One region of the Arthrobacter sp. SLBN-100 genome, then DNA from elsewhere that is predicted to be linked to it. Evidence: riboswitches for the same ligand, from Rfam matches in the RefSeq annotation. Region 1 holds a riboswitch; each other region holds the start of a gene.
The links. A riboswitch is a leader RNA that binds a small molecule or an ion and turns the genes downstream of it on or off. The one in region 1 is predicted to bind S-adenosylmethionine.
Positions count from the first base shown of each region.

Region 1 (6,958 bases):
CGCAGGTCCGGCCGGCGCCACTGGCCATGGATGGGCAGCAGCGGGAGCATACGTTTCCACTGGATCTTGCCGGCCCGGAGCCGTTTGAGCAGGTTCCGGTAGCCCTTCACGCGGAGGGTGCCGATGTGGTCAAACAGCACCCGGACTTCCACCCCGCGCTCCGCAGCTTCCTCCAGGGCGGTCATCAGGTCATCGGTAATGTGGTCCGTGCTCATGATGTAGAACTCGGCATTGACGAACTTCTTCGCCTTCCGCACGGCCTTGGTCATCTCAAGGATCGAGTCCGGGTACCCCGGGATGAGGTCCACTGAGTTGCCGTCCACCATGGGCAGCGAACCCAGCCGCCGGTTCAGTTCCGCCGCTGACCGCACCCATTCCGGGCCAGGGTAGTCACTCTCGACGTCGGCCAGCGAGGAAATACCCGCCCGCACCCTTTCATTCACCTGTTGCTGCTGCTGCCGCCGGCGGCTGGACAGCTTGAAGTTGCCGAACAGCAGGAACAGGATGATGCCGACGAACGGAACAAAGAATATGCCCAGCAGCCAGGCCATCGCGGTAGTGGGCCGGCGGTTGCCGGGGATGATGCCCACGGCGAGCACCCTGATCGCCAGGTCGGCGACGGCCAGCAGCACCACCACCCACGTGGGCGCGGTGCCGGCAAGCGAAAATGGCCACAACACGTTGAATAACCCCCGGAAGACGGGCTCCCGGCGGACGGGTTCCGGCCAGGGCACTCCGCCCAGCTTATCCGCGGCGCCGCACTAAGCTGGACCCATGAGCTCTCCAGCAAACGTGGTTCTCGTATTCCTCGATCCCGCCTTCCCTGATGGCCGGCTTGCCGATGCGTCCAAGCCCCAGTTGCTGGTGACGGACCAGGGCGCCACCCGGGGCGACGGAATCTTTGAGACCATGCTCGCTGTGGGTGGGACTGTCCGGAAGATCCAGGCACACCTGGACCGGCTTGCGGGTTCCGCTAAGGCACTGGATTTGGTCATTCCCGGCGGGGAGGAGTGGCGCCGCGCTATCGGCACCGCCCTGTCCGAACACCGCACCCAGCATCCGCCTGTACCCGCGCCCAACGATGAACTGGTGGTGAAGCTGGTGGTGACGCGCGGCGTGGAGGGCGCGCCGGCGCCCACGTCCTGGGTCCAGGTGTCCCCTGCCGGCGCGGCGTTGCGACGCCAGCGTGAGACGGGCATCGACGTCATCCTCCTTGACCGCGGCTATGACAGCGATGTGGCCGAGCGCGCCCCCTGGCTGCTGCTCGGGGCAAAGACGCTCTCCTACGCCGTCAACATGGCCGCCCTGCGTCATGCCCGCAAGCAGGGTGCCGACGACGCCATCTTCATCTCTTCGGACGGCCGCGTCCTTGAGGGCCCCACCTCCACGGTTCTCCTGGCGCACGTGGAAACGTCCGACGACGGCACGTCCGTTAAGCGCCTCGTCACGCCGCAGCTGGACAGCGGCATCCTCCCCGGCACGTCCCAGGGCGCGTTGTTCGCCGCCGCCAAAGCGGCCGGCTGGGAACTGGGCTACGGCCCGCTTGAACCCCAGGATTTGCTGGACGCCGACGCCGTATGGCTGATTTCGAGTGTCCGGATGCTTGCGCCGGTAAACCGTATTGACGGCAAGGAAATCGGCCCGCCGTCTGTGCAAAAAGAGCTGAGTGCCGAACTGAACGAGCTGTTCGCCGGCATTCAGTAACCGCCGGACATCGGAAGGCTTTAGGCCTGCGCGGCTAGGCTCTGCCGGCGGAATGCTCGAAGCGCTCTGGGACTGCGGCTCCACCGCCCGCGCCGATTCCAGTGACGCGGGCCGTGAATCCGGCAAGCAAGGCATAGTCACCGGACGAAACTTGGCCGTAGGGTATGGTTCATGACTTCTGACGCGGAACCGATCGGGAAATTGTCGTTTGATGAATGCTGGGAACTCCTCGAACGTGACACCCTCGGCCGGCTCGGCCTGACAGTGGACGGACACCCCGAGATTTTCCCGGTCAACTATGTGGTGCACCGCCGGAGCATCGTGTTCCGGACCTCCGGCGTCACCAAGCTGTGGAGTGCCAAGGCGGAACGGCCGGCCGCCCTTGAGATCGACGGCTACGACCCCCACACCGAAGAGGCATGGAGCGTGGTGGTGCGCGGGGACACGGGCATCATTGAGGACCAGGCTGACAAGGACGCCGTGGACAGCCTGGGGCTGGAGCCGTGGCAGCCGGGCGAGAAAGCCCACTACATCAGGTTGACAGCCCGGGCCCTCACGGGGCGCCGCTTCAAGGTGAACAAACCTGACATCTGGAACACCCGCACCACGGACCGCCGGCGCTCTTCTTTCGAGTAGTTGCCGGTGCCTCCCCGGATGCTAGGCGGCCGGATGCTTTGAGAGTTGCGCTTCAAGCCCGGACAGCAGGATGGTGAGTCCCTGGTCGAGTTCGGCGGAACCCTCGTACTCAGCGAGGTTTGGCGCCAGTGCCCTCAGCCGGGGGAACTCCTTGGCTGGCAGCCGGTGCAGGCCGAGCCGCAGCAGCGCTTCGTTTTCTTCCGGATCCACCACGTATTCCTGCAGTTCGTTCAGGATGTGGCCATAGAGGAAACCGTAGTAGGCGCGGTAGACGTGCAGCGCATCTGCGGCAGTAAACCCTGCCCCGATCAGCAGGGAGAGGATCTGCTCCAGGGGACGCAGTGTGCCCAGGGGACGCAGGCCCAGCGGTGTGGAGAGCGGCCTTGTCACCAGCAGCGGCACCACATTGGGGTGCTGGAGCGCGAGCAGTCGCAAGTTGTGCGCGATGCCCCGGAGCTGCTCTTTCCAGTCCGGGTCCTCTGGATGGATGGCGAGCTGGTTGAGGACCAGCTCGGACACTCCGTCAAGCAAGGCAGCCCGGTTCTCCGCATAGCGGTAGAGGCTCATGGGGTCACGGCCCAGCTCCTGGCCCAAGCGGCGCATTGTCAAGGCATCCAGCCCTTCAGCGTCCACCAGTTCGAGCGCTTTGGCCAGCACCAGCTCGCGGCTGAGCCGGGCCTTCCGGCCGCGGCCTTCGGTGTCTGGAGTCTTCGGCGGGGACATGTGTTTTACCGTTCGTGAGCCGGCAGCAAGGGGTGTCCGAAGGTAATTCCAGACGCTTGCTGTATTTGTAGTCTACGAGTAAAGTCTACAGCGTAGACAAGGTGTTAGCGCCGCCTTGAACGTTTCGATTCCCAAAGACTCGATCAACACTCCATTGCCTTGTGCAGGGCTTTGAGGTTCCCGCTGCTGTAGCCGAACGGCGGCACCACGCACGTAGCGAAGGGACGCCGTCATGGCACATTCGCAGTTCGACACTTTCCTCCAAGAAGCCACCCACTTGGATAAGGCCTACGATCACAGCCTCGACGATGACGGGCTTTACGGCCTGTATACCAGCTGGTGCTTCATCAACCAGCAGACGCCCGGCCAAGAGTCCGTCTTCTGGGCAGCCATGAAACACCGTATGCCGGCAGGCCACAACGGCTTGCGCATGAAGGGTCCGGCAGCCGCCGACTACATCCTTACAAGCTACCCCGGCCTGGTCTAAGAGCGGGAACATGGAAAGGCGTGAACAGCTGCCCCCGGCGGGCAGCGTTCACGCCTTTCGCGTTTCCGCTACTTGCCCCCAAGGTGCTCCTCAAGTGGGGATGACGCGGAAGACGAACCGGGCTGGCTCTCCAGTGCGGCGGGTGCTGGCGCGCTGATGGGGCCCCTAAGAAACCGGCGGATAGCAGCGGCGGAGGCCAGGCGCGTTCGCCGCCCGTGGCGACTCCCGCCGTCGAACGTTCCAGGATTCACGCGGTAACGCCCCCCCAAGCTGCCTCACGGCGCTTCAGTTACGCAACATGACGACGGCGGCGGTGCGGCCCCGCGCGCCAAGTGTTACGTTTCTGGGGAGTAATGAGTACCGGCGCCAAGCCCTGACTGGCCGGTCGGCAACCCTCCTTCCGCGGCGGGGTGCCTCAGGTGAATACTCGGCATATCGACCGATTCGAGTTGCAAGCGTGAGAGAAGGAGATCCGTCGTGTCCGACGCACCTGCCCCTGAAGAGAAACTGTCCTACCGCCTCATCAGCGGGGCGGATGACCGCGCGTTCTGCGAGCGGATCTCGGCCGCCTTGGCCGAGGGCTATGTGCTGCACGGCAGCCCGGCAGCAACCTTCAACGGCAGCAGCGTCATTGTGGCCCAGGCCGTAGTCCTGCCGGCTGCCATCGCGTCCGCCGATGCCGCCGTCGCCACCGCTGTTGATGACCTGGAAGGGGCCAGCGAGGACCTCGAATTCGACGGCGAGGGCCACGCATGAGCTACGCAGGGGACCTCACCCCCCAGGAAGCCTGGGACAAGCTGCAGCAGGGCGCCATCCTCGTGGACGTGCGCACCGAGGGCGAATGGGCCCACATCGGCATCCCCGACACCAAGGCCACTGACAATGATCCGCTGTTCATTCAGTGGACCTTCCCCGGCGGCATCCCCAACCCCGATTTCATCAAGGACTTGAGCCTGCAGGCCCCCGAGAATCCTGCAACTGAACTGGTCTTCCTGTGCCGCTCCGGCCAGCGTTCCATCGCCGCCGCCATCGCCGCCACGCAGGCAGGATTCACCTCCTACAACGTCCTGGAAGGCTTCGAAGGCGAGCCGGACCGTTACGGCGAACGCACCGTCAACGGCTGGAAAAACCGCGGCCTGCCTACCAACCTGGGAAAGAACTAAGTGACCTTCAACGAAGACGCCGCGGGCTGGAGCCCCGATACCCAGGCCGTCCGCGGCGGACTGGACCGCACCAACTTCCAGGAAACCAGCGAGGCGATGTTCCTGAACTCGGGCTTCGTGTACGAATCCGCCGCCGCTGCCGAACGGGCCTTCACCGGCGAGGACGAACGCTTCGTCTACTCCCGCTACGGCAACCCCTCGGTGGCCACATTCCAGGAGCGGCTCCGCCTCCTCGAGGGCACCGAGGCGTGCTTTGCGACGGCGTCCGGCATGTCCGCGGTTTTCACCGCCCTGGGTGCCCTGCTGGCTGCAGGCGACCGGGTGGTTGCAGCCCGCTCGCTCTTTGGCTCCTGCTTCGTGATCCTCAACGAGATCCTGCCGCGGTGGGGCGTGGAGACTGTGTTCGTGGACGGCCCTGATCTGGACCAGTGGCGCGAGGCCCTGTCCCAGCCCGCCACCGCCGTGTTCTTCGAGTCGCCGTCAAATCCCATGCAGGAGATCGTGGACATTGCGGCGGTGAGCGAACTCGCCCACGCCGCAGGTGCCACGGTCGTCGTCGACAATGTCTTTGCCACTCCCCTGCTGCAACGCTGCGGCCAGTTGGGCGCCGACGTCATTGTCTACTCCGGCACCAAACACATCGACGGCCAGGGCAGGGTCCTGGGCGGCGCCATCCTGGGCACCAAGGAATTCATCGAGGGCCCGGTAAAGCAGCTCATGCGGCACACGGGCCCCTCCCTATCCCCCTTCAACGCGTGGGTCCTCACCAAGGGCCTCGAGACCATGGCCTTGCGCGTCAATCACTCCTCCGCCTCCGCGCTGAGGATCGCGGAATGGCTGGAGCGGCAGCCGGCGGTGAGCTGGGTGAAGTACCCGCTGCTGAAGTCGCACCCGCAATACGAACTGGCCGCAAAGCAGATGAAGGCCGGCGGAACGGTGCTCACCCTTGAACTGGCGACGACGGGTGGCCGCTCAGGCAAGGAAGCCGCCTTTGCACTGCTGGACGCCTTGCGGATCATCGACATCTCGAACAACCTCGGGGATTCCAAGTCCCTGATCACCCACCCTGCCACCACCACGCACCGGGCAATGGGACCTGAGGGCCGCGCTGCCATCGGTCTCAGCGATGGTGTGGTGCGGCTGTCCGTGGGGCTCGAGGACGTGGACGACCTGATTGGCGACCTGGAACAGGCGCTCAAGCAGATTTAGCGCCGGCTGGCACGAGGTCCCGGTTCCGCTCCAGCACCGCGGCCATATGCCGCTTGCTGCTCCTTCGCTGGATCTGACGCAAGCTACACAAATGGCCCCGGCCCCCTCGCTGGATCTCCGCGACTGTACCGGAAGTCCGGCAGCCGTTGCCGTGGTCTCAGAGGTCCTGTACGAAGAGTTGGACGGCCACCTCGTCGCCTTCACTGATCCGCGCTTTATCCCTGATGTCCTTTTTGACGGGCAGGAGGTATGAGCCGCTCTTGGTGTCACGGAAGAGCGAAGTCTGCCAGGAGTGCCCCGCGACCTTTGCCATGACTTTGATCGAGCCGAAGGCCTTGCTGGCACCGGCAGTTTGAGCGCGTACATCGTCCGCGATCTCTGCCGGCAGGGTCAGGAAGTGCCAACCGGCCTCGCCGGGATACAGCCACAATTCGGCTTTGAAGGAATACGAGGGCGTCACGCGCCGAGTATGGCACTTTCGGGCCCTACATATAAAGCGGCTAAAGGGGCCAAAAAGGTTTTGAAGGTTTTCCAAGTCACGCCCGGTTTACTGCCCCTGAAAATGTCAGACCCCCGTTAGAAGATGTTTCTATGGGAATCGGGACGGGCACAGCACGGGTGATGGAAGGAATTCACACCTCCGTCGCGGGCTTGGACGCGCTGTTTTTTGAGGATGCTGCCCTGGCTACCGGTGCCAGTGCCGGCGCTGTTGTGGATGTGCTGCAGCGGCAGTATGAGATCCGGCTGGACCGGATGGCGGTCGTGAAGCAGCTCGAAGCCCAGCTCGCCGCGGTCAAGGCCCGGGACGCCGTCGATGCCGTCGAGATCCAGCACGCGATGACCCCGCCGGAAGCGCCAGTGCACGAGCGGACCTACGCCGAAATGTCCGCCATCGAGGAAATCGCCGGCGTCCTGACCATCAGCTCCCCCGCCGCCGGGGCACTCGTCACCCAGTCCCGCCAACTCTGCTCCATCCCCCTGGCCCTGGACGCCCTGTCCACCGGGACCATCTCCTTGCAGCACGCCAAAATCATCA
Region 1 is NZ_VFMY01000001.1:2,574,674-2,581,631, forward strand. Features, by position in the region: gene cls (cardiolipin synthase) at 1-677, opposite strand, end outside; gene FBY31_RS12010 (aminodeoxychorismate lyase) at 775-1,704, shown strand; gene FBY31_RS12015 (pyridoxamine 5'-phosphate oxidase family protein) at 1,876-2,340, shown strand; gene FBY31_RS12020 (TetR/AcrR family transcriptional regulator C-terminal domain-containing protein) at 2,362-3,063, opposite strand; gene FBY31_RS12025 (hypothetical protein) at 3,296-3,550, shown strand; SAM riboswitch class IV at 3,900-4,014, shown strand; gene FBY31_RS12030 (DUF1737 domain-containing protein) at 4,028-4,306, shown strand; gene FBY31_RS12035 (rhodanese-like domain-containing protein) at 4,303-4,713, shown strand; gene FBY31_RS12040 (O-succinylhomoserine sulfhydrylase) at 4,714-5,922, shown strand; gene FBY31_RS12045 (DUF1905 domain-containing protein) at 6,080-6,382, opposite strand; gene FBY31_RS12050 (HNH endonuclease signature motif containing protein) at 6,514-6,958, shown strand, end outside.

Region 2 (6,958 bases), 1.0 Mb from region 1:
GTCTCGCCAAGCACCACAAAGTCCGGGTTCTGGTCGGTGAGGATGAAGCCTGCCTCGTGCAGCGCCGTCGTCAGGCCTGCCTCGCCGATGGTGTAGGCGCGGTTGCCGGACCCTGAACCCTCCACCTGGTCCTTGAGGAACTGGGCGGTGGCCAACGCGGACGTCCAGATGTTTTCTTCGGGAACCTCGAGCCCCGAAGCCTTCAGCCTGGCGGCCAGGTCGCGCGGGGTGAAGATGGAGTTGTTGGTGAGGACCAGGAAGCGCTTTGATGTGTCCACCCACCGCTGGATGAGCTCCGCTGCACCTGGAATCGGCTGGTTCTCGTGGACCAGGACGCCGTCCATGTCCGTCAGCCAGCACTCGATCTCCTGGCCGCTGCGGTACACCGCTGGTGACCCTACAACCTTGTCCGCTTCTGCCATGCCTACCTCCGCCGGTGAATGAAAGCCGAAAGGTCCAGTCTAGTGTTGAGGGGTGAACCAAACGCCCGGTATGACGTCCGAACCGCAGCCTGAGCCGGAGGAGGCCGCCACCGAAAAGGCGGAGGTGGGCGTCGGGCCCTGGGAAGGCGAACTGCCCGAAGGCGAGCACTGGGACCCTGACCTCCTGGCGGACGGTGACCGGCGCAACGTCCTGGACAAGTACCGCTACTGGAAGCACGACGCGATCGTGGCGGAGCTGGACTCGCGGCGGCATAACTTCCACGTCGCCATCGAAAACTGGCAGCACGACCTCAATATCGGCACCGTGGTGCGCACCGCGAACGCGTTCCTCGCCAAAGAGGTGCACATCATCGGCCGACGGCGGTGGAACCGGCGGGGTGCCATGGTCACCGACCGGTACCAGCATGTCCGCCATCACCCCACCGTTGAAGATTTCGTAGCGTGGGCGCAGGGGGAGGGGCTGGCGATCATCGGGGTGGACATCTTCCCTGACTCGGTGCCGCTGGAAACCTACGAACTGCCCAGGGACTGCGTGCTGGTGTTCGGCCAGGAAGGCCCCGGCCTGACCCCGGAGGTGCACGAGGCCGCCGTCGCCACCTTGTCCATCGAACAGTTCGGCTCCACCCGGTCCATCAACGCAGCCTCCGCCGCGGCGATCGCCATGCATGCATGGGTCCGCCGGCACGTCTTCAACCAGCACGTGCAGCAACCGGGGGCTGGCACTTAGCGGTGCTCCCGGCGGTGCATAGGCCCCGAATGCCATCCCGCGCCAGTGTTACCGTCCGGTGACCCGAAACACTCGGCCCGTCCGGGAATGGCTAGGATGGTGCTAGCCGTAAGCGGTACTCCAGGGTTACCAGCCCACAGACGAACCTCAGCATAGGAGTCAGCATGCCCATTGCAACCCCAGAGATCTACTCCGAGATGATCGACCGCGCAAAGGCGGGCGGCTTCGCATTCCCGGCCGTGAACGTAACCTCCTCGCAGACGCTGAACGCTGCCCTCCGCGGCTTCGCCGAAGCTGAGTCCGACGGCATCGTCCAGGTCTCCACCGGCGGTGCGGCCTACTGGTCCGGCGCCTCCACCAAGGACATGGTTGCCGGTTCGCTGGGCTTCGCGGCCTTCGCCCGCGAAGTGGCCAAGAACTACAACGTCAACATCGCCCTGCACACGGACCACTGCCCGAAGGACAAACTGGACGGCTTCGTCCTGCCGCTGCTGGCTGCCTCGGAGGCCGAGGTCAAGGCCGGCCGCAACCCGCTGTTCAACTCGCACATGTGGGATGGCTCCGCCGAGACCCTCCAGGAAAACCTGCGCATCGCCCGCGAACTGCTTGAGCGCACCGCTGCCGCGAAGATCATCCTCGAGGTCGAAATCGGCACCGTGGGTGGTGAAGAGGACGGCGTGGAGAACGCCATCAACGACAAGCTCTACACCACCGTTGAGGACGCCCTGGCCACCATTGATGCGCTCGGCGCCGGCGAGAACGGCCGCTACATCACGGCACTGACCTTCGGCAACGTCCACGGCGTGTACAAGCCCGGCGGTGTGAAGCTCCGCCCGGAGATCCTCAAGGACATCCAGGCCCAGGTTGGCGCCAAGATTGGCAAGGACAGCCCGTTCGATCTGGTGTTCCACGGCGGCTCCGGCTCCTCGGACCAGGAAATCGCGGACGCCGTCTCCTACGGCACCATCAAGATGAACATCGACACCGATACCCAGTACGCCTACACCCGCCCGGTGGCGGACCACATGTTCCGCAACTACGACGGCGTCCTCAAGGTCGACGGCGAAGTGGGCAACAAGAAGACCTACGATCCCCGCGTCTGGGGCGCATCGGCCGAAGCCGGCCTGGCAGCCCGCGTGGTCGAGGCCACCAAGCAGCTCGGTTCGGCCGGAAAGACCTTCTAGGAATGTCCGACGAGTTCCGCCGGAACCTTATGGGCCCCGAGCCCACGCTCCTGCCTGCCGAGACTGAGGTCAACCAGCAGCTGGAAGCGGGCCAGGAGCCCCTGGATCTCGTAGCCAGGCACCCCACATCCTCGCTGCTCTGGGCCCTGCTCGCGGAAGAGGCCTGGGCGGAGGGGCGCACCATTGACTCCTACGCCTACTCCCGGGTGGGCTACCACCGGGGACTGGACTCGCTGCGCCGCAACGGCTGGCGTGGCGTCGGCCCGATCCCTTGGGAGCACGAGCCCAACCGCGGCTTCCTGCGGGCGCTGTACTCCCTGGGCCGGGCATCCGCAGCCATCGGCGAGGCCGAGGAGCCGGAGCGGATCGAGAAGTTCCTGAACGACTCCGACCCGGCAGCCAAAGCAGCCATCGAAGGTCAGTAAACAGCAACGCGGGGTCACTTTCCGCCCTCTCCGGCCGCCGGATTGGGCTGAAAGTGACCCCGCCTTGGGTTAAAGTGCGACGGCGGGCGGTCGCCTTTCGAAAAGGTGACCGCCCGCCGTCGTTCCCTAAGCGGTGGTTGAGCCTGTCGAAACCTGATTTCGGCGAGCTCAACCAGCGTATGGCTATGCCTTCTGGAGCCCGGTGCGTGCCATGGCGTCGGCGTAAGCCACGCGCATGGCCTCGAGGTATTCCTCCTGGCGGGCGGGCGAACCTGCGAAGGCGCGGCCGCTGAGGGAGCGCACCTTGTAGGTCTTCAGGCCGCGGCGCCAGAGCAGCGGAACTTCGGTCTTCAGCAGCAGGTTCGCCAGGCGGTTGGCTTCCGTGCCGTGCGCTACGATCACGGAAGCCCGGGGGACCAGGGCCAGGAACTTAAGCAGCGGCTTCAGGCCGGCGGACACCTGGTCCGGGGTGAACTTCCCGTTCGGCTCCCCGGGGATGTGCCAGGGGTGGACGTTCCAGGGCATCACGTACTCCGGGCGAAGCCCCAGCTTCCACTGGATTCCGAGCATCCGGGTGGCGGCGTCGTGGTCCCCGGCCGTGATGAAACCGGACTTATCGGCCTCGCCGATGTTCGAGTACAGGCTGATGATCCGGCACTCGTCGACGTCGTGCATGGGGTCTACGTAGGGCACTGCCGTGCCGGGCTTGGCCTCCTGCAGGGAATCGCACAGTTCGTTGACGGCTGCAACATTGGGTTCGTAGCGGCGGTTCAGAAGCTGCTCATGGAAAGATTCGGGTGCCAGGGCTGTCATGTAGGGCTGGGTCTCCTGCGGGGATTGGTGTTGCTGCCACCGCGAAAATGGGCGCACGATGGCGCAACAGATCCGAGGTGGTTGAAATGGGGCGGACCGATTCCTGGTCGGCCTTTACCAGTTTAGCAAGCCGCGCAAAACGAAACGCCGGTCCCGCGCACCCGATCCAAGCGGGGCACGGAACCGGCGGGTCCGGTGTGCTGTTGCCGGCTACCAGAGGCGCTTGGTGGCCCGGCGCGCACCCTCGCCCAATGCTTCCAGCTTGGCGAAAGCGATCTGCGGGTGCACCCTGCCGCCCAGGCCGCAGTCGGTGGACGCGATGATGTTCTCCCGGCCCACCACCTCCGCGAAGCGGACAATCCGGTCTGCCACCAGGTCGGGGTGCTCCACCACGTTGGTGGCGTGCGAAACGACGCCGGGAATGATGACCTTGCCCTCGGGGAGCTTGGTGTCCTCCCAGACCCGCCACTCGTGTTCGTGACGGACGTTGGCGGCCTCGAAGGAGTAGCCGCCGGCGTTGACCTGCAGCACTGATCCGAGGATGTCCGCGAAGGGAATGTCCGTGGTGTGCGGTCCGTGCCAGGAGCCCCAGCACACGTGCAGCCGGATCTGCTCCTGCGGGAGGTCACGCAGCGCCCAGTTGGTGGCCTCCACCCGCAGCTGGATGAACTTCAGGTAGTCACCAAGAGCAGGCTCAGGGTTGATCTGGTCCCAGCTTTCGGCAAGTGACGGATCATCGAGCTGGACCGTGAGTCCGGCATCGATAATAGCCTTGTATTCCTCACGCATGGCGTCGGCGCATGCGTACAGCAGTTCCTCGTCGGTCTTGTAGTACTCATTGGCAACCCGTGCGCAGGACCCGGGGGAGAGCGAGGCCACAAAGCCCTCGGACAGCCCTGCGGCGGCCAGCCCGCTCTTCAGGTTCTTGACGTCGGAGGCTACCAGGTCGTGCCCGGTGTAGGTGAGGGGCCCTGCGATCTTGGGCTGGGAAACGCTCTTGCGGTGAGCCAGGATGCCGGCGGACGGGTCATTGTAGGCATCGTTGAACTTCTGCCGGTCACGACGGTCCGGGAAGGAGGTCAGGACAATGTTCCCGGGGGAGGACCGGCGCACCTGGGTATCAGCCCAACGGTCCACGTCCGTCGCTTCGAGGCCGCCAAGCCGGGCGAAGGAGTAGTTCCACCAAGCCCCGTAGTCAACGGAACTGGACATCGTGTGCCCATATTCGCCGTCGTTGGCGATATCGATGCCCAAGTCCTTCTGGCGCTGCACCACGTCCGCCACTGAGGCTTCCAGCAGGTCAAGGAATCCAGTGGTGATGCCCTCCTGCTCCTTGGCGGCGTTGGCGGCAATCAGCTCAGGTGTGCGGGGCAAAGATCCTGCATGGGTGACGCGGATGTGGTCTGTATTGAGGGACACTGGAATTCCTTTCCATCGGTCCTGGCAGTAGCACCTTCGCAGGCAGGTGGTAGCTGCAAATCAGCGGGGTTGCTGCGGCGTCAACGATCCAGGTCTCTCGGCCGCTCCGGATGGTTCACTCTCACTTAATTCCAAAGACTTCCCGGGAGCAAATCCGGTCCGGATTGTTTCGCACGTCAGGGGAGGCGGACGTACTTTCCGGACCGTAATAACTGGATACGCACTCCTGTTATATGCATTGACAGGTTTCGTTTAGCTTGGTTGGCTCTTGTCACAGGCCGCAATGGGGGACATGGCGGACTGGACGCACCCAATGCACTCGAAAGAGGTAACGCACCGTGAGAAAAACCCTGGCAACTTTCAGGACCCTGGCCGTTTCCGGAGCCCTGGCAGTGGCAGCAGTGACAGCACCCGCACCGGCGATGGCCGTAGGCGAAGGCCCCAATTACGACGGGAACGGCCAGATCACCACCTCGAAGCTGGCCACTTATGACCAGATGGTTTCGTTCCTCAAAGACCAGGACGCCCGCCAGCCGGCGATGGAGCTGGAGGTCATCGGGCAGACGGTGAAGGGCCGCGACATCCACCTGGTCAAGTACATCTCCGATCCGGCCAAACCCACCATCCTTTACCTGACGCAGCAGCACGGCAATGAACAGCTCACTACCGAAGGCGCCTTGGAATTCGTCAAGCACCTCGGCACCGGCAAGTCAGGGGGCGTCCTTGACGGCGCGAACATCCTCATCGTTCCCATGCTGAACGCAGACGGTGCCATGGGTGATGTGAACTTCTCCCTGGACGGCTACCAGGCCAAGGGTGAGCGCAACATGACCCGCTACAACGCTGAAGAGGTGGACCTCAACCGTGACCATGTGGAGAAAATCCAGCCGGAAACCCAGGCGCTGCACAACAACGTGATGCGCAAGTACCGGATCGACTACATGATCGACCTGCACCACCAGGGCACCCGCAGCCAACGTGATGGAGAGCTTGTATCCGGCTCAATCCTGTACCCCACCACCCCCAACGCCGACCCGGCCGTTGTGGAGAAGTCCAAGCAGCTGGGCGCTGTGGTGTTCCGCAACGTCGACTCCACCGGCTGGGGCCACCTTGGCAAGTACGTGGGCGGCAGTGCCGAAACCATCAGCCGCAACGGCATCGCGGTCGAATACGGCATCGCAACCCTGCTGTTTGAAATGCGCGGCATGTCAGACCACTACCTGGACGGGTACGCCCTGGGCCTGCGCAGCAACGGGTACCTGATCAAGCAGACGGTGACCACGCTGACCGCCACGGCCGCAGCCATTGCCGACGGGTCAATTGCCGACGCCGACACCTCCTTCTGGGACAGCCTCGCCACCCAGACCTCCCGCCCGGGCGAGGAGGCCGACGGCGAGTAGCAGGCGTTGCCGTCCGCCGCGGCCCTGGAGTCCTTTTACTCCGCAAGACGGGCCGCGGCGGGCCAACGGGTGGACGAAGTCCCCTATCGGCTAAACTTGGGTGGTAAGGGCCCCGGAACTCTTGCATCGCTGTGCTGCCCCGCGGACCAGCGAAGGCCGGTCGATTCGGGGCATTCTCATGAACGGCGCTGTACAGGGCCGCCACGTTTGTGGCCGGGCCCGGCAGCCCGAACGAATGGGGGAGGATCCCATGCCAGCAATTGTGATCGTAGGAGCCCAGTGGGGCGACGAAGGAAAAGGCAAAGCGACCGACCTGCTGGGCGGCCGCGTTGACTACGTCGTCAAACCCAACGGCGGCAACAACGCCGGGCACACCGTCGTCGTAGGCGGTGAAAAATACGAACTCAAGCTGCTTCCGGCAGGCATCCTCAGCCCCAACGCCGTCCCCATTATCGGCAACGGCTGCGTGGTAAACCTCGAGGCACTCTTCCAGGAGATTGAGGGCCTCCAGGCGCGCGGCGCCGACACCTCAAAGCTCCGCGTCTCC
Region 2 is NZ_VFMY01000001.1:3,586,823-3,593,780, forward strand. Features, by position in the region: gene FBY31_RS16590 (HAD-IIA family hydrolase) at 1-422, opposite strand, end outside; gene FBY31_RS16595 (TrmH family RNA methyltransferase) at 475-1,170, shown strand; gene fbaA (class II fructose-bisphosphate aldolase) at 1,335-2,354, shown strand; gene FBY31_RS16605 (DUF3151 domain-containing protein) at 2,357-2,779, shown strand; gene FBY31_RS16610 (uracil-DNA glycosylase) at 2,963-3,592, opposite strand; gene FBY31_RS16615 (cobalamin-independent methionine synthase II family protein) at 3,803-5,011, opposite strand; SAM riboswitch class I at 5,021-5,128, opposite strand; gene FBY31_RS16620 (M14 family zinc carboxypeptidase) at 5,350-6,411, shown strand; gene FBY31_RS16625 (adenylosuccinate synthase) at 6,662-6,958, shown strand, end outside.
Region 2: it holds a riboswitch for S-adenosylmethionine, as region 1 does, so the genes downstream of both, FBY31_RS16615 (cobalamin-independent methionine synthase II family protein) here and FBY31_RS12030 (DUF1737 domain-containing protein) in region 1, are expected to answer to the same signal.

Region 3 (6,958 bases), 1.3 Mb from region 1:
GACGATCATCGAGGCGCTGAAGGCGCTGGGTGTGGCTGTATCCGCTGAAGATGGCAGCACGCCGTCGTCCTTGCCGTTCGTGGTGCAAGGCACAGGCGAAGTCCGTGGCGGCCACCTGGTCATCGACGCAAGCGCCTCGTCGCAGTTTGTGTCGGCTCTGCTGTTGGTGGGTGCCAGGTTTATCGAGGGGCTGCACCTGGAGCATGTCGGCAAACCGGTGCCAAGCCTGGACCACATCAATATGACGGTTGCCGTCCTGCGGGGCGCCGGCGTTGTGGTTGACGATTCAGTCCCGAACCACTGGGTGGTTGCTCCCGGGCCCATCCGAGCCTTCGATCAGCGGATCGAGCAGGACCTCTCCAACGCCGGGCCATTCCTGGCCGCGGCCCTGGCCTCCGGCGGAACCGTCCGGATTCCAGGCTGGCCGGAACAGACGCAGCAGGTAGGGGATCTCTGGCGCAGCATCCTGGCCGAGATGGGGGCCGACGTCAGCCTGCGCGACGGCGTCCTCACCGTCACCGGCGGAGCGGAAATCAAGGGCGCGGATTTCGCGGACACCAGCGAACTGGCCCCCACAGTGGCCGCACTCTGCGCCCTGGCCACCGGCCCCTCCCGGCTCACCGGAATCGCGCACCTGCGCGGGCACGAGACGGACCGGCTGGCAGCCCTTGTCACCGAGATCAACCGCCTGGGCGGCGACGCCGAGGAGACCAGCGACGGCCTGGTGATCCGGCCTGCCAGGCTGCACGCCGGCGTTGTGCACAGTTATGCGGACCACCGCATGGCCACCGCCGGAGCCATCCTTGGCCTGGCTGTGGAGGGGGTCCAGGTGGAGGACATCGCCACCACCGCCAAGACCATGCCGGACTTTCCCCGGCTGTGGGCGGACATGCTGGCCCAGACGGGCTCCACCGGTACTGGGGCGGAAGGTTCAACCGGTGGCGCGGAGCACTGACTCCTGGGACGAGTCGGATGTCCGCATCCGGCCCAGCAAAAAAGGCTCCAGGCCCCGCACGAAGGACCGGCCAAGCCACGACGACGCCGTCACCGGCCGGATCGTCACCGTTGACCGCGGCCGGTACACGGCAGTGGTGGGTGAAGACTCCGGCAACGAGCGCGTTGTCATTGCCGCCCGGGCACGCGAGCTGCGCCGGAACCCCGTGGTGGCCGGTGATTTTGTGTCGCTCGTGGGAGACGTTTCCGGGGACCCGAACACCCTGGCCCGGCTGGTAAAGATCCAGGACCGCAAGACCCTCCTCAGGCGCAGCGCCGACGATACCGATCCAGTGGAACGGGCGGTGGTGGCCAACGCCGACCAGCTGGTGATTGTGGTGGCTGCCGCCAACCCGGAACCGCGCACCGGCTTCATCGACCGCGCCCTGGTGGCTGCGTACGACGCCGGGATCGAGCCCATCCTGCTGGTCACCAAGGCCGATGTCAAGGATCCGGCGGAGCTGTTGGCCAATTACAAGCACCTGGACTTCCCCGTGATCATCAGCCGGACAGCGGATTCCAGCGCTTCGGGCATCGACGCCCGCTCGGATGACGGACTGTCGGCCCGCCTGGACGGCGAAGCGGTGGCGGAACTTCGGGGCTACCTGGGCGGAAAAGTCACGGTGATGCTGGGGCACTCGGGCGTGGGCAAGTCCACCATGGTGAACGCGCTGACCGGGGCCGAGCGTGCCACCGGCGGGGTTAACGCGGTGACGGGCCGGGGCCGCCACACGTCGTCGTCCGCCCTGGCGCTGAGGCTTGCGGATGCACCGGCAGGCAGCTGGATCATCGACACCCCCGGCATCCGCTCATTCGGCCTGGCCCACGTGGACCCGGACCGGATCCTGCGGTCCTTCCCGGACCTCTCCCCCGGCATTGAAGACTGCGAGCGGGGCTGCAAGCACACCACTAACGCCGTGAACTGCGGCCTGGACGCCTGGGTGTCCGGCGGGCATGCCGGAGCCACCGGAGAAGCCCGGCTGGCCTCCCTGCGGCGGCTCCTCGGCACCGACCCCCGGATGGAGGCCCAGGAGACCAAGGAGCTTGGCAGCGTCAACTGACAACGCCGATCTCCCAGCAGAACCGCGCGCAGACGGTAGTTTGGAACCATGATCCAACCCGCTTCAAGCTACAACGATGACCTGCGCCTGGCCCATGTCCTGGCCGACTCGGTGGATGACCAGACCATGGGCCGCTTCAAGGCCCTGGACCTCCAGGTGGAGACCAAGCCTGACCTGACGCCGGTTACCGACGCGGACAAGGCTGCCGAAGAAGCCATTCGCGGCCAGCTTTCCCGTTCCCGCCCGCGCGACGCCGTGCTGGGCGAGGAGTTCGGCAGTACCGGCCACGGGTCGCGGCGCTGGATTATCGATCCCATCGACGGCACCAAGAACTTTGTCCGCGGCGTCCCGGTCTGGGCCACCCTGATCGCGCTGGTGGACGAAGGCGAGCCGGTGGTGGGTGTGGTCAGTGCACCCGCCCTGGGCAAGCGCTGGTGGGCGGCCAAGGGCATGGGGGCCTACATGGGCCGTTCCCTCGCCGCGGCCACGCGGCTGCGGGTGTCCAACGTCTCCAAGCTCTCCGACGCCTCCCTTTCCTATTCCAGCCTGGGCGGCTGGAAGGAACGCGGCAATCTTGACAACTTTCTGGGCCTCACCGAGGACGTGTGGCGGACCCGGGCGTACGGCGACTTCTGGTCCTACTGCATGGTGGCCGAAGGCTCAGTGGACATCGCCTGCGAACCTGAACTGAACCTTTATGACATGGCTGCCCTGGTGCCGATCGTGGTGGAAGCAGGAGGGCGCTTCACGTCCTTGGAAGGCGAGGACGGGCCCTTTGGCGGCAATGCGCTGGCCACCAACTCCATCCTGCACTCCGAGGTGCTCCGCAGGTTGAATCCGGACCTGGACGACCTCCTTTAAACCAGTTCCACCGAACAAACAGCGGCGGGTGCCCCCACAAGGAGGCACCTGCCGTCGTTTGTTCGGCAAAAAGGCCCTTTTCAGCCGCGGCGTAACAAAGCGCTTAACATTCATGCCGGCTTCAAACCTTCCTGCGCCATGTCTTACGCTCTTAACCAGGTCACGAGTGCCAGCGCTAAACCCCGGTTTGCTGGCCGGCAACCCTCCAACCGCGGTGGGGTGCCCCGGGTGACGACCAGGCCGGTCCGGAACGGATGCGGCAAGCGCGGATTCCCGGCAGAGGGAGTCCTTTTTCGAAGTGAGGTCTCTGTGACAACTGCCACCGTCTCCCCCAACGCCACTGCTGCTTCTGTTGCTGCCACGCCTGGAACCATTTTTGATGCCCGCCATGCCGCCGCCGGCCGTCCGCTCGCTGCCGTCACCGGCGCCGAAATCCAGGCGCCGCTGATCCACGGCGGCCACGTCCGTTACGCAAACCTTGACTACGGCGCCTCGGCTCCTGCGCTCTCGGTGGTCTCGGCATACCTGAACGAGATCCTTCCGTTCTACGCCAGCGTCCACCGCGGCGCCGGCTACGCGTCCCAGATCAGCACCTCAGTCTACGAAAACGCGCGCAACATTGTCCGTGAGTTCGTGGGCGGCCGCGCCGGTGACTCCGTGATCTTCACCCGGAACACCACCGATTCGCTTAACCTGCTGGCCGGCTGCCTGCCTGCAACGGACGGACGCCCGGACGGCGACGTCCTCTACCTCGACATCGAGCACCACGCCAACCTGCTGCCGTGGCAGGGCGTCCCGCACCGCAGCATCGTTGCCGCCGACACCATCGCCGGCACCATCGAAGCCATCCGGGCGGAGCTGAAGCAGGGCGGCGTGAGCCTGCTCGCCGTCACCGGCGCGTCGAACGTCACCGGCGAGATCCTTCCCATCCGCTCCCTGGCCGCGCTGGCCCACGAACACGGCGCACGGATCGTGGTGGACGCGGCCCAGCTTGCACCGCACCGCCGCGTGGATATTGCAGCGGACGACGTCGACTACCTCGCCTTCTCCGGCCACAAGCTGTACGCACCTTTCGGTGCCGGCGTGCTGGTGGGCCGCACGGACTGGCTCGACGCGGGAACGCCGCACCTTGCCGGCGGCGGCGCCGTCAAGGAAGCAAGGCTCGACGGCGTCAGCTGGGCCACCGGCCCGGCCCGCCATGAGGGCGGCTCACCCAACGTCCTCGGCGCCGCCACGCTGGCCCGCGCCACACAGGTGATCGCCGGGCTGGACCAGGATCAGTGGCACGCCCATGAATCCGCCATCCGTTCCTTCCTGGTGGAAGGCCTGCAGGAAATCGACGGTGTGACCGTCCACCAGATCTTCAAGGACACCAATCCGGATACGGACACCATTGGAGTGGTCAACTTCTCCGTGGAGGGCTACGACGCCGGGCTGGTGGCGGCCTACCTGTCCGCCGAGCACGGCGTGGGCCTGCGCGACGGCCGCTTTTGCGCCCACCCGCTCCTGAAGCGCCTGGGCCTGCCCTCCGGATCCCTCCGTGCCAGCTTTGGCGTCGGCTCCCGCCTGGAGGACGCCGAACGGCTCCTGGCCGGCATTGCGGCTCTGCGCAGCAAGGGGCTGGGCTGGGACTACGTGGTGGACGCCGGGCGCTGGGTTCCCGCAAACGACACACGGACGTACCCGCACTGGGCACCCAACACTCCGGGAACTGCCGGGGCCGCTCCCTGTCTCGACGACTAAAGCGGCGCTTGGGGTAGATTCAAAGGATACCCAAGGGCATCAGGCGAAGGAGGCCACAAGTGGTACGGGGTGGCCCCAGACTTGATCACGGACGGCGCCGGGAGCTCGGCCAGAGCTTCCAGGACGGTGGCCGGCACTACCAGCGGGTCCGCCCGGGCTATCCGGAAGAATCAGCACGCTGGCTGGTCCCCGCCGCGGCCCGCGATGCACTGGACGCCGGTGCCGGCACCGGCAAATTCACCGAACTCCTGCTTGGTATGGGACTGACGGTCACCGCGGTGGACCCTTCTGCGGACATGCTCGAACAGTTACGCGCGCACTATCCCGCGGCCACGGCTGTGCAGGCCACCGCCGAGGACACCGGCCTGCCCGCGGCTGCCTTCGACGTCGTGAGCGTTGCCCAGGCCTGGCACTGGTGTGACGCCCCCGCGGCAAGCACCGAACTTGCGCGCGTCCTGCGTCCGCACGGAACGCTGGGCCTGGTCTGGAACCAGCTGGACACCTCGGTTCCCTGGGTTCACCGGCTTTCCCGGATCATGCATGCCGGAGACGTTTACAAGCCAGGTTCCCGGCCGCAGGTTGGGCCGGAGTTCAGGGACCTTGAGGGCCACGTGACGCGTTGGCAGGACCGCGTCACCACCACCGATCTCGTGGAACTGACGAAGTCGCGGAGCTACTACCTGCGGGCCGGCGAAACTACCCGCGCAAAGGTGCTGGCCAACCTTGACTGGTATCTGCACGACCACCTGGGCCACAGCCTCGATGAAGAGCTGGAACTGCCCTATCTCACGCTTACCTGGCGGGCCACCAAAGCATAGCGGGGGCGGTTAACCGGTAGGCTTGGTGCTGTGAAGACCAGCGCGCCCTCCTCCTCCATCGAGGACTACGTCAAGGTCATCTACTCCTTCACCGAATGGCAGGACAAGCCCATCACGTCCTCCCAGCTGGCCCAGCGCCTCGGGGTGGCCAATTCCTCGGTGTCCGAGATGGTCCGGAAGCTCAAGGACCAGGGCCTGGTGGACCATCAGCCCTACAGCGCCATCACCCTGACGGACCAGGGCATTCGGCTGGCCCTGTCCATGGTGCGGCGCCACCGCCTGATCGAGACCTACCTGGTCCAGCAGCTGGGCTACAGCTGGGACGAGGTCCACGACGAAGCCGAACTCCTGGAGCACGCCGTCTCGGACACGTTCATCGAACGAGTTGCCACCAAGCTTGGCGACCCGCAGCGCGATCCCCACGGTGACCCGATCCCCACAGCCGAAGGCACAGTCCTGATGCCCCGCGCCCACCTGATGGGTGAGCTGGACCAGGGGCACACCGGCAGGATCACCCGCATCAGCGACGAAAACCCGGACCTGCTGCGCTACCTTTCGGCAGAGGAAATCGACCTCGACGCCGAAGTGGAGGTGGTGGGCCGCAAACCGTTCGGCGGAGCCCTGGTGGTGCGGATCCGGAACTCGGGCAGGACCAGGGACTATGACCTGGCCGACGAGATCACCTCCGCCCTGTGGGTGCACAGCGACCATCCCCACCCGGGCTGCCTGCTCGGGGACAGCTGAATGAAGCCTGCCGGCATACCGGCCGCCCGTGCCTGGTTGGCTGTTGCCGTTGGGGCCCTGATCGGTACTGAACTGCGGTATGGGTTGGGACTGGCGTTTCCGGATTTTCCGGGGTCCGTGCCGTGGGCCACCCTGTGGATCAACGTGGGTGGAAGCTTTGTCCTGGCATTGCTGACCACGGTGTGGATCGCCCGGCCCCAGACCGCGTTCTGGCTTCGCGCGGGCCTGGGCCCCGGCCTCCTGGGATCCTTCACGACATTCTCCGCTGTGGTGTTCGCGGTGGACCAGCTGGCGCGGGCAGGTGGACACCTTGCGTGGATCGCCTACCTGGTGTTGTCGTTGCTGCTGGGGCTGGCCGCGGCCGGTACGGGATGGCGGTCCGGGAAGGTTGTGGCGGACCGGTTGAACGGGCGCAGTGGCAGCCGGTTTGGCGGGCGTCCATGACGGCGGCTGCGCTGGTGGGCGTGTTTGGGGTTGCCGGTGCGCTGCTCCGTTTTGCGGTGGACAGCTGGTTCGCCCATCACACATCGATCCGTTCTGCCCGCGGCCTGGAGGCCCGTGGCTCCGGAATCCGCGGCACCGGACACAGGGAGCGGCTGCACTGGCCCTGGGCCACGCTGTCCGTGAACGTCCTGGGGTGCTTCGTTATCGGCGCCGCCCACGCCATGGCCCTCAAATTCGGGCTGGCCCCGGAGTGGCACGCTGCACTTGCCACCGGACTCGCCGGCGCCCTCACAA
Region 3 is NZ_VFMY01000001.1:1,270,922-1,277,879, forward strand. Features, by position in the region: gene aroA (3-phosphoshikimate 1-carboxyvinyltransferase) at 1-955, shown strand, start outside; gene rsgA (ribosome small subunit-dependent GTPase A) at 939-2,054, shown strand; gene hisN (histidinol-phosphatase) at 2,103-2,915, shown strand; SAM riboswitch class IV at 3,074-3,187, shown strand; gene FBY31_RS05915 (aminotransferase class V-fold PLP-dependent enzyme) at 3,225-4,658, shown strand; gene FBY31_RS05920 (class I SAM-dependent methyltransferase) at 4,718-5,476, shown strand; gene FBY31_RS05925 (metal-dependent transcriptional regulator) at 5,507-6,220, shown strand; gene FBY31_RS05930 (fluoride efflux transporter FluC) at 6,221-6,664, shown strand; gene FBY31_RS05935 (fluoride efflux transporter FluC) at 6,661-6,958, shown strand, end outside.
Region 3: it holds a riboswitch for S-adenosylmethionine, as region 1 does, so the genes downstream of both, FBY31_RS05915 (aminotransferase class V-fold PLP-dependent enzyme) here and FBY31_RS12030 (DUF1737 domain-containing protein) in region 1, are expected to answer to the same signal.